Regions from separate parts of the Chryseobacterium sp. FW101-FHT12H09 genome, predicted to be linked through region 1. Evidence: riboswitches for the same ligand, from Rfam matches in the RefSeq annotation. Region 1 holds a riboswitch; each other region holds the start of a gene.

Region 1 (3,637 bases):
TATTGTGACCAATAAACGGTCATCGGTTGTGGTCTGTGAACATCTCCATAAATGACAGGTGGTTTTACACAACGGCTTCCATAACTCTGAACCCATCCATTTTGAGTAAACGCAAATCCTGCCAGTTGTTCACCAAAATATTCCACCATATCGTTACGCTCAAATTCTCCATGAACCAACACATCAATTCCTATTTCTTCCTGCCAGTTGATGGTTCTTTGGGTTTCTTCTTTAAGCAATTGATCATACTTCTGAGCCGTCAGATCTCCTTTTTTGAATTGGGCTCTCCAGCTTCTTACTTCTTTTGTTTGTGGGAAAGATCCGATCGTTGTCGTTGGGAATAAAGGAAGCTCTAATGCATTTTGTTGCGCTTCTTTTCTTACATTAAACGGACTGTTTCTCTGTGCATCATTCTCTGTTGTTACCGCAACGCGGTTTTTAACATCTTGATTATGAATTAAGGTTGAAACTTTACGGTTTTCAATGGCTTGTTTATTTTCAGCCAACTCCTGTAGTGTGCTATAATCTGGATTTTCTGAGGCTAATTTTTTCAAAGTAACAATTTCAGAAACCTTCTGTTTGGCAAAAGCCATCCATTGCTTGATTTCAGGAGATAATATCTTTTCGTTTTTCTCCAGGTCAAGATCGAAAGGAGAATGGAGTAGTGAGCATGAAGGAGCAATGAAAACTCTTTCAGAACCTAATGCGGTTATGGCTTTCTTGATAAAAGCCAGAGACTGGTTGAAATCATTTTTCCAGATATTTCTTCCGTCAACAACTCCCAATGACAGAATCAACGTTTCAGGAATGGCAGTAAGAACTTCATCCAACTGTTCCGGAGCGCGTACCAGGTCGATGTGTAAAGCATCAATTGGTAGAGTAGTCGCTAGTGAAAGATTATCTTTTAATCCATCAAAATAGGTGGTAACGATGAATTTAAGATTCGGGAATTGTTCTGTGATCTGAGTATAAACAGATTGGTAAACTTCTTTTGCTTTTTGATCAAGATCTAAAGCTAGAAACGGTTCATCAAACTGGATCCATTCAGCACCATTATTTTCTAACTCTTTTAAAATTTCAGTATAAACAGGAAGCAAGTTCTGAACCAGATCTAGTTTGTCAAAGCCATCTTCTTTTTCCTTTCCTAATAGTAAATACGTAACCAATCCAATGATAACAGGTTTTGCACTGATCCCTGCTTCTTTAGCTTCAATAAATTCATTGACGATCTTATTGGAGAATAATCTGAATTGTTGATCTTTCTGAAATTCAGGAACGATATAATGGTAATTGGTGTCAAACCATTTTGTCATTTCCATCGCCGTAATATCTAAACCTTCTTTCTGATGACCTCTTGCCATCGCAAAATACAGATCAATCTCATTTGAAGTAATGTCCTGATAACGGGCAGGAATAGCACCAACTGACAGGGTCATATCCAATACCTGATCGTAGAATGAAAAATCATTCGATGGAATAAGATCGATTCCGGCATCCTGTTGTAATTTCCAGTTTTGTTTTCTGATGGTTTTTCCAACCTCTAAAAGTTCCTGTAATGTTGTTTTGCCCGACCAATATTGCTCGCAGGCTTTTTTGAGTTCTCTGTTGCTACCAATTCGCGGGTAACCTAGGATGTGTGTTTGCATTTTCTTTTAAACTTTTAATTAAATTTTAGTTTTTAAAAGTTCTTTTAGAATGCTTCGTAATACGATCGGGAAAGAGTTTTCAGCAATAGAGAAGATACAATATGGACGTAGTTTTCCCATTTGGGATAGAGGTTGGGGAGTAACTTTTTAGACTTTTATTTTTAACGCAAAGTTCATCTATAATTCTCCATATTTAAGAAGGCAAAGGAGAAATCAATTTCATTGATTTTGAAGAAGCATGCGTTTTATCCATAAGCTTCATCAGCGACAGCGTCGCATCTCTTTGCTCCTTAAAACTAAGGAATCTTTATAATAAATCTTTGCGTTTAAACTCAAATAAATTCCAAATTTAAACAACTCAATACGTTCAAAAGTATCATCTGTATGACCAAAAGCTTCAAACCGCGAAAGCATTGTCAATTCGGAAAAGGCAGGTCTCCTGACTTGTAACAGTTTTGTCATCCTTCCCGCTTCTGGCAGTGGATCTGCAAGGACAAAAACCTTTGGTGTGTTACTTACAGTTGCGCGACAGTTCGTGATTTTCACACGATTCCCTATTAATTTACGTTAAGTAAAACCTTTTCCGTTTGATGAAGTATGTTAAAGAACAAAATAGGGTGTAAAGGTATTGAATAAAGTGATTTTATTGGTATTGTTTTAAATATTAGGAATAAAATTTTGTTTTAATTTAATTTTAAAGTTATTTATTCTGTAAATTTGAAAAAATCAATCGAAAAAAGAATATTATCCTGTGGAAAGACTCGACGATAAGGATCTTCAACTATTAAGAATCCTGCAAAAGAATGCTAAACTGACGGTTAAAGAATTGGCCAAAGAAATAAACCTTTCTCCATCACCAGTTTTTGAACGGGTAAAAAGACTGGAACAGGAAGGCTATATCAAACATTACGCTGCGGTTTTGGAAGCTGAAAAACTGAATCGTGGTTTTACCGTTTTCTGTCAGGTGAAATTAAAGATCCACGATCGGTCGGTAGGAAATGAATTTGTGAAAGAAATTGTACAAATTGAAGAAGTAGCAGAATGCTACAATATTTCAGGAGATTTCGATTTCCTGCTTAAAGTTCAGGTAAGGGATATGAAACATTACCAGGATTTTGTATTCAACAAATTAGGATCTGTAGATTCCATAGGAAGTACCCACAGTACTTTTGTGATGGCTGAGGTAAAGAACAATCATGGAGTTACAATATAAACAATCAGAGCTTCAATATTACTTTTTTGCTCTTATCCTACTCAACGAAACAGACGTTATCCCCAGATAGGATGCAATATAATATTGCGGAACGCGGCGGAAAATTTCCGGTGCTTGTTTAAGTAATTCGGCATATCTTTCTTCGGCACTGTCCTTTATCCGCGAAATAAAAAGTTTCTGATATTTAAGCAGACGCTCTTGCAAATAACTGTAATAGAATTCTTTAATATGCGGATTAAGCTCCATCTTTTGCCTGAACTCTTCAATAGAAGTACTGTAAACAACAGAAGGCTCTATCATTTCGATATTATAAATACTTGGTGAATTGTAAAATAAACTTTCCCATGATGAGATAAGGTTACCTTCAAATAAAAACTGGAAAGTAATTTCCTTACCATCATTATTAAGCCAGCCTCTGGCTACTCCTTTTTCAAGATAGTAGAATTTACGGGCCATTTTACCTTCTTCCGTTAATAAAGTTTTAGGAGCAAGTTCCTCCTTATCAAAACCATTTAGTATTTCGTCTAAAACATTTTTATCCAGGGACATACTTATGACGGGATTTAAATATAATTACTTACTTCAATAAGGTTCATATCAGGATCTCTAAAATATATTGATCTTATTTTGCCCATCGCACCTGTTCTCTCAACGATACCTTCAATAATCTCAATGTTTTTATGTCGTAATTCCTTTAAAACCTCATGGATATCTGTTGAAGCAATAAAACATAGATCTGCAGAACCGGGAGTTGGATGTTCTGCTTTGGGCTCAAACT
Region 2 (3,637 bases), on a different contig from region 1:
TTGAATAGTAATTTAGATAATGATTTAGCTTATAAAAATGTAATTAATTCGAATCCTAATACCGATAATGGAATGGGAATATCTCTTAATTTTGGTAAAGATTCAGGTACTTATAACAGTATCAGTAAAGTGATCTTTAAGTGTAATGCTGAAGTAGCCCCGGTTCTTAGGCAGACTTCTGTTCCTTGCGGAAGTGGATCGGTTAACTTAAACAGCTTTGTGGTGCCTTTAAATCCTAATCCCCATAACCTGGTCCTGATATGGCGGGACAGTACGGGAGCTGAAGTAGCCGACCCTACCAGCGTAAGCAAGGCAGGAGTGTATACGGTTAGTTATAGAGATACGGTAAATAGATGTGATTCACCTCCAAGCACATTCACTATTACAGGAGTATGCGTGGTAACTACCTGTACGAAGCCAGCCTCTACGGCGACTCCTACCGCTTTTACAAAGATGGGTATGTCAGGGTACAGTTCTTTGCAAAAGGATTGGCCGGCTAAGATTCCTAATGGTTTTATCGCACTGGAGTCAGGCTTCAACGGGCTGGTAATTACAAGAACAGTTCCCGGTAAGATCACCGATCCTGTAGCAGGAATGCTGATCTATGATACCTCTAAAAACTGTTTCAGTTTATACAACGGAACCTCATGGAAATGTATTGAAAAATCGTGTAATGACTAATCGGTCTGCGGAAAGATCAATCAACAAAAAAGCAGAATAATGAAAAATATATACAGCATAAGCAATATAAAGAAAACCTTATCTATAGTGGCATTGTGTATAGCAGGTATTGCCGGAGCTCAGATGGGTGTAGAAACGGAAACGATAAGAGGGAGCGGAATCCTGGATTTTCCTACGGGAAAAAACAAAGGGATCATCCTTCCGGTATTAACAGAGGCAAACTCCACTCCTTCTGCAGGAACGATACGAATGTATAACAAGATGATACAGGGTGTTACCAGTTCGGGAGTGGTAAACTTCAGTGATCCCGGCGATACTGCTGTGGTTACTTTTAACACATCCACCCCGCAGGCAGCCTCTGTAAACAGTATGATCATAGGCGCCGCGACTTCTGCTGCTACAGGAGGAGCGTTGGTTCTGGAATCCGATACTAAAGCATTGATCCTTCCCCATGTCTCTAATGTAGAGACAATGCCAAGTCCATATCCGGGAACGATATGCTATGACGTAAGAAGTAAGACTTTTGCCATGTTTGATGGCAAAGTATGGAATTTTTGGAAATAATTTTTGTTCATTTTTGTGAGTGATTAGGAATAGTACAATATTCATAATCATGTATTTTTTTTAGCGAATCCTCTAGAGCGTTATGCTTTAGAGGATTTTTTTTAAGCTTCTGTGTTCTCTCCGGAATGTCATTCCGACAAAGGAGCAATCTCTATAATCACAATCTAATGAATGAATAAAGTAAATCTTAATCGGGATTCTTCACCCCACTTCCGAACTCCGTTCGCCGACTTACAGTCTGTGTTCAGAATGACACACAACATTCCGTTGCAATAGTAACGGAATGTTAGCTTATATGTGGTTGATTGTCATTTTGTTAGATTGCGTATTGTTTCTAAGCAGAATTTTCTATCTTTGCCGGATTCTGGTGAGCCATAAAAAGCTCTTAAAAGGGAATCCGGTGTAAATCCGGAACAGACCCGCTGCTGTAAGCTCTACAAAAGTTTTTGAAGCATATATCCACTGTTTTTTAATGGGAAGGATTTCAAAAATAGAGTAAGTCAGAAGACCTGCCGGAAAGATTAAAGTTTGATGCTTTCGTGGAATAAAGCTTAGGACAACAATGATTCTGTGCAGTTATAGCTGTACAATATCATTGCTGCTTTCTTATATCCATTAGCATTAAAATTATTCTCAATGAGCTAATGGAACCAAAATTTACTTTTTATAAAACGAATAAAACGATTATCACAATTCTTGTGCTATTCGCTCAGCTTTTCTTTTCTCAGTCGAGGGATACTATTAAAGAACAGGTCATTGTTCCTGTACATATTCAGAAAAAGACCTTTAAAGAGATCCTTCCGGCACAGGTAATATCGGGAGAACAATTAGAGAGACTTAACAGCCATTCCGTAGCAGATGCTCTCCGGTATTTTGCGGGGATTCAAATTAAGGACTATGGCGGGATCGGAGGTCTGAAAACCATCAATATCCGTAGCATGGGAAGCCAGCATGTTGGTGTTTTCTATGATGGTATCCAGTTGGGAAATGCTCAAAATGGGATTGTGGATTTAGGGCGATTTTCTCTTGATGATCTTGAAGAAATCTCTCTTTATAACGGGCAGAAAAGTGAAATTTTTCAGCCTGCAAAAGATTTTGGTTCTTCGGGTTCCATTTATCTGCAGCCAAAAATCCCAACTTTTAAAGGAAATAAAAAAACCAATCTTGTCGTAAGATTTAAAAACAGTTCCATTGATTTATTTAATCCTTCATTTCGGTTAGAACAAAAAATATCTGAGAAAATATCGGCAAGCTTCAGCTCTGAATTTATACAAAGTGACGGAGTTTATAAATTTAGATATAGAAAGAAATATCCTGATGGAGAAATTGCCAATGATACAATTGCCAAAAGATTTGATTCTGATATTAAATCAAAAAGGTTTGAAACAAGTCTTCATGGGGATTTAAAAGATGGAAACTGGAGTGTGAGAGGATATGGTTATCTGTCTGATCGTGGAATTCCGGCAGCGATTGTTAATAATCGTTTTGGTGCACGGGGACAAAGATTACGGGATGAAAGCTACTTTGTTCAAGCCAGTTTAAGGAAAAAACTATTTCCAAAATTTGAAACACAGCTTAGAGCAAAATTTGCTTACGATTATACTTTTTATGCAGATACAGTTTCTACAGAAGCGGCTTTTCCTGTTCGCAACAGTTATATCCAGCGTGAAGTATATGTTTCTTCATCCAATATGTATTCTATAACATCCAACTGGGATATAAGTGCGAGTGTAGATTTTCAGTATAATAATCTGGATGCCAATTTGTTTAATTTTTCCTACCCTACCCGTTATACTACATTAATGGCTTTTGCGACGACTTACCAGTGGCGGCGGTTCAAATTTTTAGGAAGTGTTCTGGGTACTTTTGTAAGTGAAGAAGTTGAGAAAAATTCTAAATCTCCGGATAAAACAGAATGGACACCAGCGGCATTTCTGTCCTATCAGCCTTTTAATTCTAAGGAGATAACCATAAGAGCTTTTTACAAGAGAATTTTCAGGATGCCTACTTTCAATGATCTGTATTATACGGTAATTGGAAATGCTTTTCTAAAACCTGAATTTACAAATCAGTATAACGTAGGTTTTACCTATGGGAAATCCTATCATCATCAGATTTTAAAGGGTGTTTATGCTACAGTAGATGGCTATTTCAATAAGGTGGAAGATAAAATTATTGCAGCTCCCACAGGAAACTTATTCCGATGGACAATGCTGAATCTCGGAAATGTAGAGATCCTGGGAACTGATGTTCACGTACAGGCTGATCTGAATTTTGGAAATGTAACCATAAGACCTCAGGTCAACTATACCTTTCAGCGGGCACGGGATTTTTCTGATCGAAGCGAAAGCTATTTCGGGGATCAGATTCCATATACTCCATGGCATAGTGG
Region 3 (3,637 bases), on a different contig from region 1:
TTGGTTATTAAAGGATTGGTTAAAAACGTTCCTCGTTCCGGGTATTATGTCGCTTCGGATGTGCATCAAAGCATTTCTGAGCCTTTATTAGAACCATATGCTGTCGCGAAAAATGGGGCTTTCAATAAAAATATTGCGTTGACCTCTGTCAGAAATAAACCTTCTGAATATAGCTCTTTTAATGCAGCAACCCCAACCGATCTGTTGATACCACAAAAGCTTATTTTAAGAAAGATGCAGGAAGTCATTCGTGAAAAAGGAGCTTCTCTTCTTCGCTATTATCCATCCAATGGTCTACCAGAATTGAGGAGTCAGATAGCTGACAGAGCCTTACAATATGGATGTAGATTCAATCCTGAAGAATTGATCATCACAGATGGTGCATTGCAGGCACTTTATATTGCTTTGGCAAGTGTTACCAATGCGGGTGATCTTATTGCTGTTGAAAGCCCATGTGTTTTTTCTGTTCTGGAGGTGATCACTAATCTTAAGCTTAAAGTCCTGGAAATCCCTATTCATGGTGAAGACGGATTTGACACAGAATATTTGAAAAAGGTTTCTGCTGCCAATGATATCAAAGCACTTGTTGTTACCCCAAATTTCCATAATCCAACAGGGAGGTTAATGACTGATAATACCAAAAAGGAGCTGTTATCCATTGCCATGGATCATCAGTTTCCGATCATTGAAAATGATCTGTATGGAGATCTTTATTTTGGTGATGAACGTCCTTCCAGCATACGCAATTTTGATGAATATGGCTGGGTGATGACCTTTTCTTCTTTTTCTAAAACATTGGCACCGGGTATTCGTCTCGGTTGGTTACATTCAGGGAGGTACCATGCAAAGGCAGAGAGGCTGAGGTTTTCTCTGGGAAGATCGGTAGCTCCAATATATCAGGAGTTATTGCTTAAATTACTTGAAGATCACAGCTATAGTAAGCATTTACGTTCGTTTCGTAAACAATTGTATGATCAGGCTAGAGATGTTTTACAGGCGTTACGTACTTCTTTTCCAGAGGGTTCATATTTTGAGGATCCGCAAGGGGGATACAGCATTTGGGGAAGCTTATCAAAAGCAGTTGATATGAAGATGTTTTATAGGTATTGCGATGACCAGAGGATTTTATTTACCCCAGGAGAAATCTTTAGTTTGACAGATCAGTTTAGTCATCATTTTCGGATTGTTTTTGCTGACCGTATTACTTCTCACAGTTTAATATCTTTGAAAAATGCAGGCGAGAAAGTTAAAGAGCTTTTATAGCTGTTTTTTGCAATATAGTATACTTTTAACCTGACTTTTTTCAAAATGAAACAGGAAGAGGTGATTATGAATTTTAGTTTTCTCTCAATTCGCATGAGATCTTTTTTGATATTTATAGCATATGTTTTTTCTAAAAAACGTCCTTAGCATTCCTTTTCGACAATTTATTTTTATATGATTTTTGTCATTTAGTTATTTTTTTAAAATTTTGAATTACTTTTAATTGTCATATTTACAGGCTGTTGTAAAATCCTAACGCTTGTTCGTGAATTAATATATTAACGTTTCAATAAAATAGTTATATTTACCACCAAGGAGTTCATTTAAACTTCTTTATCAACCGAAACTGGTTACACTTAGCTGTGAATTAAAAGGGAATCGTGTGTAAATCACGAACTGTCGCGCAACTGTAAGTAACACTCAAAAGGTTTTTATCAATCAAGGTCCACTGTTCGCTCTTGTGAATGGGAAGGACGATAAAAATCGTTACAAGTCAGGAGACCTGCCTATTTCGAATTGACGATGCTTTCGCGATCTGAAGCTTATAGTCAGGTATGATACGTTTTGATAATCGTGCACAACTTTTTCTGGGTACATTATCATAATTTAGAGATAGTTTGTAGTATTAGCTTTTAAAGTTATGCTGTATCTATAACTCTGGCGTATCACCCCTTTCCATAATTTTCTCTCTTACAAAGTATTGTGAAGTTTATCACCCTCTTTTTATAATGATTTATAAACATTAAAAAGATGATTGTATACCCATTCAGCCGTTCGCTAAGGTTTATAGGTCGTTTGATTAATTTAACAGAATTTAAAAAAGATAATTTTTTAAATTGTTGATGGTATGTGAGTTAAATACATTAAAACGAACAATAATATTAAAGATGAGTAAAAATGTTAGTTTAGAGTCTGCCGGATTACGGTTTCGGGAGGCGATGCAAAAAGAAAGTCCTCTTCAGATTGTAGGAGCGATCAATGCTAATCATGCATTGTTGGCACAGCAGGCAGGTTTCAATGCCATTTATCTTTCAGGAGGAGGGGTTGCTGCAGGTTCTTTAGGAGTTCCCGATCTGGGAATAACAACCCTTGAAGATGTATTAATCGATATTCAACGGATAACCAACGTATGTGATCTGCCATTATTGGTGGACGTGGATACGGGCTTTGGTCCTTCAGCATTTAATGTGGCAAGAACTGTAAAATCCTTAATTAAAGCTGGAGCTGGGGCTTTACATATTGAAGATCAGGTAGGAGCAAAACGTTGTGGACACCGTCCTGGTAAAGAAGTAGTGAGTAAAGATGAAATGGTAGACCGCTTAAAAGCTGCGGTTGATGCAAGGACAGATGAAAATTTCGTTATCGGAGCAAGAACAGATGCTTTTGCGAATGAAGGATTAGAAAGAACATTGGAAAGAGCAGTTGCTTACAAAGAAGCCGGGGCAGATTTTATATTTGCGGAAGCTGTTCCTGATTTAAGCTATTACCAAAAATTTGTCGATGCAACAGGTATTCCCGTATTAGCCAATATCACCGAATTTGGAATGATCAGAATGTACACTGTTGATGAACTTAAAAATGCTGGAGTAGGTTTGATTTTATATCCACTTTCGGCCTTCCGTGCAGCGAATAAAGCTGCTCAGAATGTTTATGAACATATCCGAAAGGATGGCACTCAGGTTAATGTACTTGATACTATGCAAACCCGCGACGAGCTTTACAAAAGTATCGGCTATCACGACTATGAACAAAAATTAAATAACCTATTTCAAAAGAACAAAAATATCAATGAATAATGAACCTATTTTTAAGCCCAAAAAAAGCGTAGCGCTTTCGGGTGTAACAGCTGGTAATACTGCTCTCTGCAGTGTTGGTAAAAGCGGAAATGATCTCCATTACAGAGGTTATGATATTTTGGATCTTGCGGAAAAAGCACAATTTGAAGAGGTAGCTTACCTTCTTATTTATGGACAATTACCAACAGGAGCTCAATTAAAAAACTATAAAGCCAAATTAAAATCATTGAGAGGACTGCCTCACTCTGTAAGAAATATCTTAAAAAGTATTCCGGCAGCTGCACACCCGATGGATGTCATGCGTTCAATGGTTTCAGCGATTGGAAGCATTCAGCCTGAAAAAGATGATCATAATGTAGCAGGAGCAAGAGATATTGCTGACAAATTATTGGCATCATTCAGTTCCGGGCTTTTATATTGGTATCACTATACTCATAATGGGAAAGAGATTGATGTAGAAACTGATGATGATACTATTGGTGGACATTTCCTGCATTTGTTGCATGGTAAAAAGGCTCCTGATTCCTGGGTAAAAGCAATGGAGATATCCCTTAATCTCTATGCCGAGCATGAATTTA
Region 4 (3,637 bases), 640 kb from region 1:
TTCTGTTAGTATGGATCCTGTTTATATGGGGAAAATACTATTTTTTCTATCCATCTTATTCACAGGAAGATATCAATACTATTTTTAAAAAAGAAAATCTGAAAGCTCCCGTTTATGACTCTATAAACATACGCGGATACAGTATTCATTATCTCACTAATAAAGCCAATGATGATGTAATCACTAATCAGGAAACGCGAAAGAAAAAGCCCTACCTCTTCTTGATACATGACAGTGGAAAGAATTCCGGATATTTTTTAGACTATTTTAAGAATAAAGAAATCAATAAAATATTTCATATCATCGCAGTGGATAGGATTGGTTTTGGGAAATCTCATTTTATAAAATCTGAAAGTGAAGATCAAAAAGAGTTTGGGGAAGATTTAGACTATGTAACTTCTGTCATGCCTAAAGAGATTTTAAAGAATGAAGGCCAACACCTTGAAGAAGTTCGTATTGTTACGAATGGTTGTGCCGGTTTATTGGGCTTAAAAGCATACAACTGGGCAGATTTAACTTATGTGAAAGTTTTCATGTTTTATCCCGAAACAGAACCCAGATTTTTTGGAAGTATTTTCTTTAGTAAACTAATCTCCAGTCCATTTTTAAGCTTTCTTTTTCCACGGGACTTTGTGAGTAAACATCAAGACTTATTATTGATGGATGATTCAAAAGGACAAGGCAGAAAAACCCTTTTTGAAAATGCTAAAATTTCCGAAAACAAAGGAATCAGCAGCGATGGCCCTATGTTTCCTGCAGGTAAGGGATTCAAATCTATATTCTTTATAGTTGCAAACAAAAAAGCGAAGGAACAGACCGAAAATATCATTGAAACCAATAATTTTCTGATAGAAGAAGCTGATAAAAAGAACATTTATAAAGATCCTGGGTTCGTGCTGGATAAAATTTTATTGAACGATTTTTATACTTTGGATTTTAATAGGATTAGAAGATAATGTCCTGCATATTGAACCGTCTTTTTAAATATTTCAAACAAAGTTCAACCTTTTTACAGGTCATCTAAAACCAATAACTAATATTAAGGATTTAGAGTTATATAATTATCTTCCGAAAAGTATTTAATTTATATATTTGATGCATCAAAAATTTTTCATAATGATTTCCGTAAATAAAGCAGTCTATTTATCAGCCATCAGTTTATTCTCATTAGCTTTTGTAAAAGGCCAGCAAAAAATTCCTTTTGGAGTGGTAAAGGCTGAAGAGGGTTACGCGAATGTTAGGGTTGCCAAGGATAATTATAGAAAAATTGTTGATAAGATCAGAATGCGTAAAGGGGACGTCTTTCTTTATGTAAAACCGGCTCCGGGAGAAACGGAATGGTTATGGATCAAATATCCCGAAAAGCAAGACACTGAAAAACCTTTTGTGAGATATGAGAATCTTGACAAAGAAGGTATGGTGAATAAAGAACGTGTAGCTTTTATTGATCAGCTTCCTCAATACACACCGTCCAAATCCAAAAACGGAAGATCCCTTATTTTCACTGACAATAACAATCCTAAAATACCTACTGCCCAAAGAAATAAGGTTATCATTGATGTCTATCCTTCCAATGCCAGTTATAGGAAACAGGAAAAAGATGCGGATGGAACAATCCTTACTATTGATAAAGTAAAACCTTGGGGTATCAGTAAAGAACTTCCTGAAGGGATGACAGAAATCAAGTCTATCCGTGTACAACAGGTTGGAAGAGGTTCCGTTTTTGTAAGAGAAGCTATTAAAAATATGTTCCAGCCGACTATGGATTTCAATAACATTAGTGTTGCTGCTATTGACAATGATAACATTTTTCTTTATATGATCAACGGTTCCGGGGAAAACAGATATACCACGCTCTGGACGATCAGACAGGGAAAGGTTGCTCACCAGATTATTTTTAAAAATCCTGAATAATTCATTATACTTCTCTGTATTATCCTTATTTTTGTCATTGAAAAAGTTTTAACGCTTATTCATCACAGGAATTGGTTCTGTTTAATCACAGATTAATAGGGAATCGTGTGAAAATCACGAACTGTCGCGCAACTGTAAGTAACTAAAGTCTTTATAATAAACCACTGTGCAAAAGCATGGGAAGGGATAAGGATGTTACAAGTCAGGAGACCTGCCACTTTCTATAAACAAGAAACTTTCGCGGCTTGAAGTTTATTGATCTGATGGATTGTTTCAGGAATTTCACCTTTCCTGTTATTATTCTGTTTGCTTCAATATATTTCATTTCGCTTTAATTTAATAATGAAATATGACTACAGAAGAAAGAATTCAAGCATCCGAAACCAGAATCTTTAAAGCGGTTTTCCCTAACACAACCAATCATTATGATACTCTTTTTGGAGGTACAGCGATGCAATTGATGGATGAAGTGGCATTTATTACTGCTACACGTTTTGCAAGAAAAAGAGTGGTAACTGTAAGCAGCGACAAAATTGACTTTAAGAAACCTATTCCTGCCGGAACTATTGTCGAGCTGATAGGAACGGTTTCTCATGTTGGAACAACAAGTATGAAAGTAAATGTAGAGATCTACACGGAACAAATGTATTCTTATGAAAGAGAAAGAGCTATTGTGGGAGACTTTACTTTTGTGGCTATCGATGAATTTAAAAAGCCTGTTCAAATACTATAATTAGATGAGAAACGCAAGTCAAATTGACTTGCGTTTTCTTTATTTTAAAACTTTTTCGGTCTCTAAACTTCTATTAAGCAGAAGCTGGAAAGCTTCACCCATTTCATCAGAAGCTCTGCTTATTGCATTTTCCAGCATATTTCTGATTTGACTCTCGGTTACTTTTGCTTCGGTCCAGCTTTTCCCCGAAGTATGTGAGTTAAGAATAAATGGCATAATACGGTCTATTGCACAGGCAAAAATAGCATCCGCAGTCTGCTCTTCTTCAAACTCCAACCATAGATTGAAAAACTCTGAACGTAAAGGTTCATCTAAAATTCCAAAAATATTCTGAGCTGATAATTTCTCTCTTTCAAATTTGCCAACCATTGCTTTCTCATCAAATAAGAATGTATCACCAGCTTCAATTTCTACCAGATCATGGATAGAAAGCATCCTTATAACTCTTAACAAATCGATATCTGTCCTGTTTTTAGCATATGGAAAAAGTACCTGTGCCAGTATTATTATCTGCCAAGAGTGTTCAGCAGTATTTTCCCGTCTTGAATCATCTGCATTATAATTTCTTCTCTGCACATTTTTTAAAGCATCTACTGCTAAAATAAAATCGATCTCTTTTTGTATTTTCATTTTAATCTTCTTTATAGTACTGTTTGATCGGATATTTTTTTGATTTTACGATCCACTTGTTATTGATCTTTTGTCGCTTTGTTACTTTTACGAATTCTTCACCACCCATTGCATCTTCTTCCAGCTCGTAAACTTTATCTAGTCCTTTTTTCGGAATTACCTGATACTCTGTTGTTAAATGCCAGCAACACCCGGATTTAGAAAATGTAATTAATCTCTTTCTTTTAGGATCTGTTTGAAACATTCCCAGATTTTCAAAAGCAAGAGTAGTTAATTCATCACTGATAACGAATTGTTTTTTTGTAGAATTGTAGACATATACATCATAGGATGGACCACCATAACTGCTTTCATTCCCAT

What was found. Region 1 has a riboswitch for cobalamin ahead of metE (5-methyltetrahydropteroyltriglutamate--homocysteine S-methyltransferase). Riboswitches for the same ligand answer to the same signal wherever they lie in the genome.
Region 2: linked by a shared signal. The riboswitch ahead of AC3WRL_RS09415 (TonB-dependent receptor plug domain-containing protein) and the one ahead of metE (5-methyltetrahydropteroyltriglutamate--homocysteine S-methyltransferase) in region 1 are both predicted to bind cobalamin.
Region 3: linked by a shared signal. The riboswitch ahead of prpB (methylisocitrate lyase) and the one ahead of metE (5-methyltetrahydropteroyltriglutamate--homocysteine S-methyltransferase) in region 1 are both predicted to bind cobalamin.
Region 4: linked by a shared signal. The riboswitch ahead of AC3WRL_RS15085 (acyl-CoA thioesterase) and the one ahead of metE (5-methyltetrahydropteroyltriglutamate--homocysteine S-methyltransferase) in region 1 are both predicted to bind cobalamin.

Annotation. Positions count from the first base shown of each region.
Region 1 covers NZ_JBYTCP010000003.1:303,012-306,648, reverse strand. Annotated here, with positions in the region: gene metE (5-methyltetrahydropteroyltriglutamate--homocysteine S-methyltransferase) at 1-1,646, opposite strand, end outside; cobalamin riboswitch at 2,059-2,243, opposite strand; gene AC3WRL_RS12135 (Lrp/AsnC family transcriptional regulator) at 2,398-2,859, shown strand; gene AC3WRL_RS12130 (Crp/Fnr family transcriptional regulator) at 2,878-3,408, opposite strand; gene AC3WRL_RS12125 (VOC family protein) at 3,423-3,637, opposite strand, start outside.
Region 2 covers NZ_JBYTCP010000002.1:806,020-809,656, forward strand. Annotated here, with positions in the region: gene AC3WRL_RS09405 (hypothetical protein) at 1-681, shown strand, start outside; gene AC3WRL_RS09410 (hypothetical protein) at 721-1,245, shown strand; cobalamin riboswitch at 1,594-1,776, shown strand; gene AC3WRL_RS09415 (TonB-dependent receptor plug domain-containing protein) at 1,890-3,637, shown strand, end outside.
Region 3 covers NZ_JBYTCP010000001.1:694,828-698,464, reverse strand. Annotated here, with positions in the region: gene AC3WRL_RS03125 (aminotransferase-like domain-containing protein) at 1-1,263, shown strand, start outside; cobalamin riboswitch at 1,594-1,787, shown strand; gene prpB (methylisocitrate lyase) at 2,151-3,059, shown strand; gene prpC (bifunctional 2-methylcitrate synthase/citrate synthase) at 3,052-3,637, shown strand, end outside.
Region 4 covers NZ_JBYTCP010000003.1:945,511-949,147, forward strand. Annotated here, with positions in the region: gene AC3WRL_RS15075 (hypothetical protein) at 1-956, shown strand, start outside; gene AC3WRL_RS15080 (hypothetical protein) at 1,117-1,914, shown strand; cobalamin riboswitch at 1,970-2,147, shown strand; gene AC3WRL_RS15085 (acyl-CoA thioesterase) at 2,264-2,647, shown strand; gene AC3WRL_RS15090 (HD domain-containing protein) at 2,687-3,277, opposite strand; gene AC3WRL_RS15095 (XAC2610-related protein) at 3,279-3,637, opposite strand, start outside.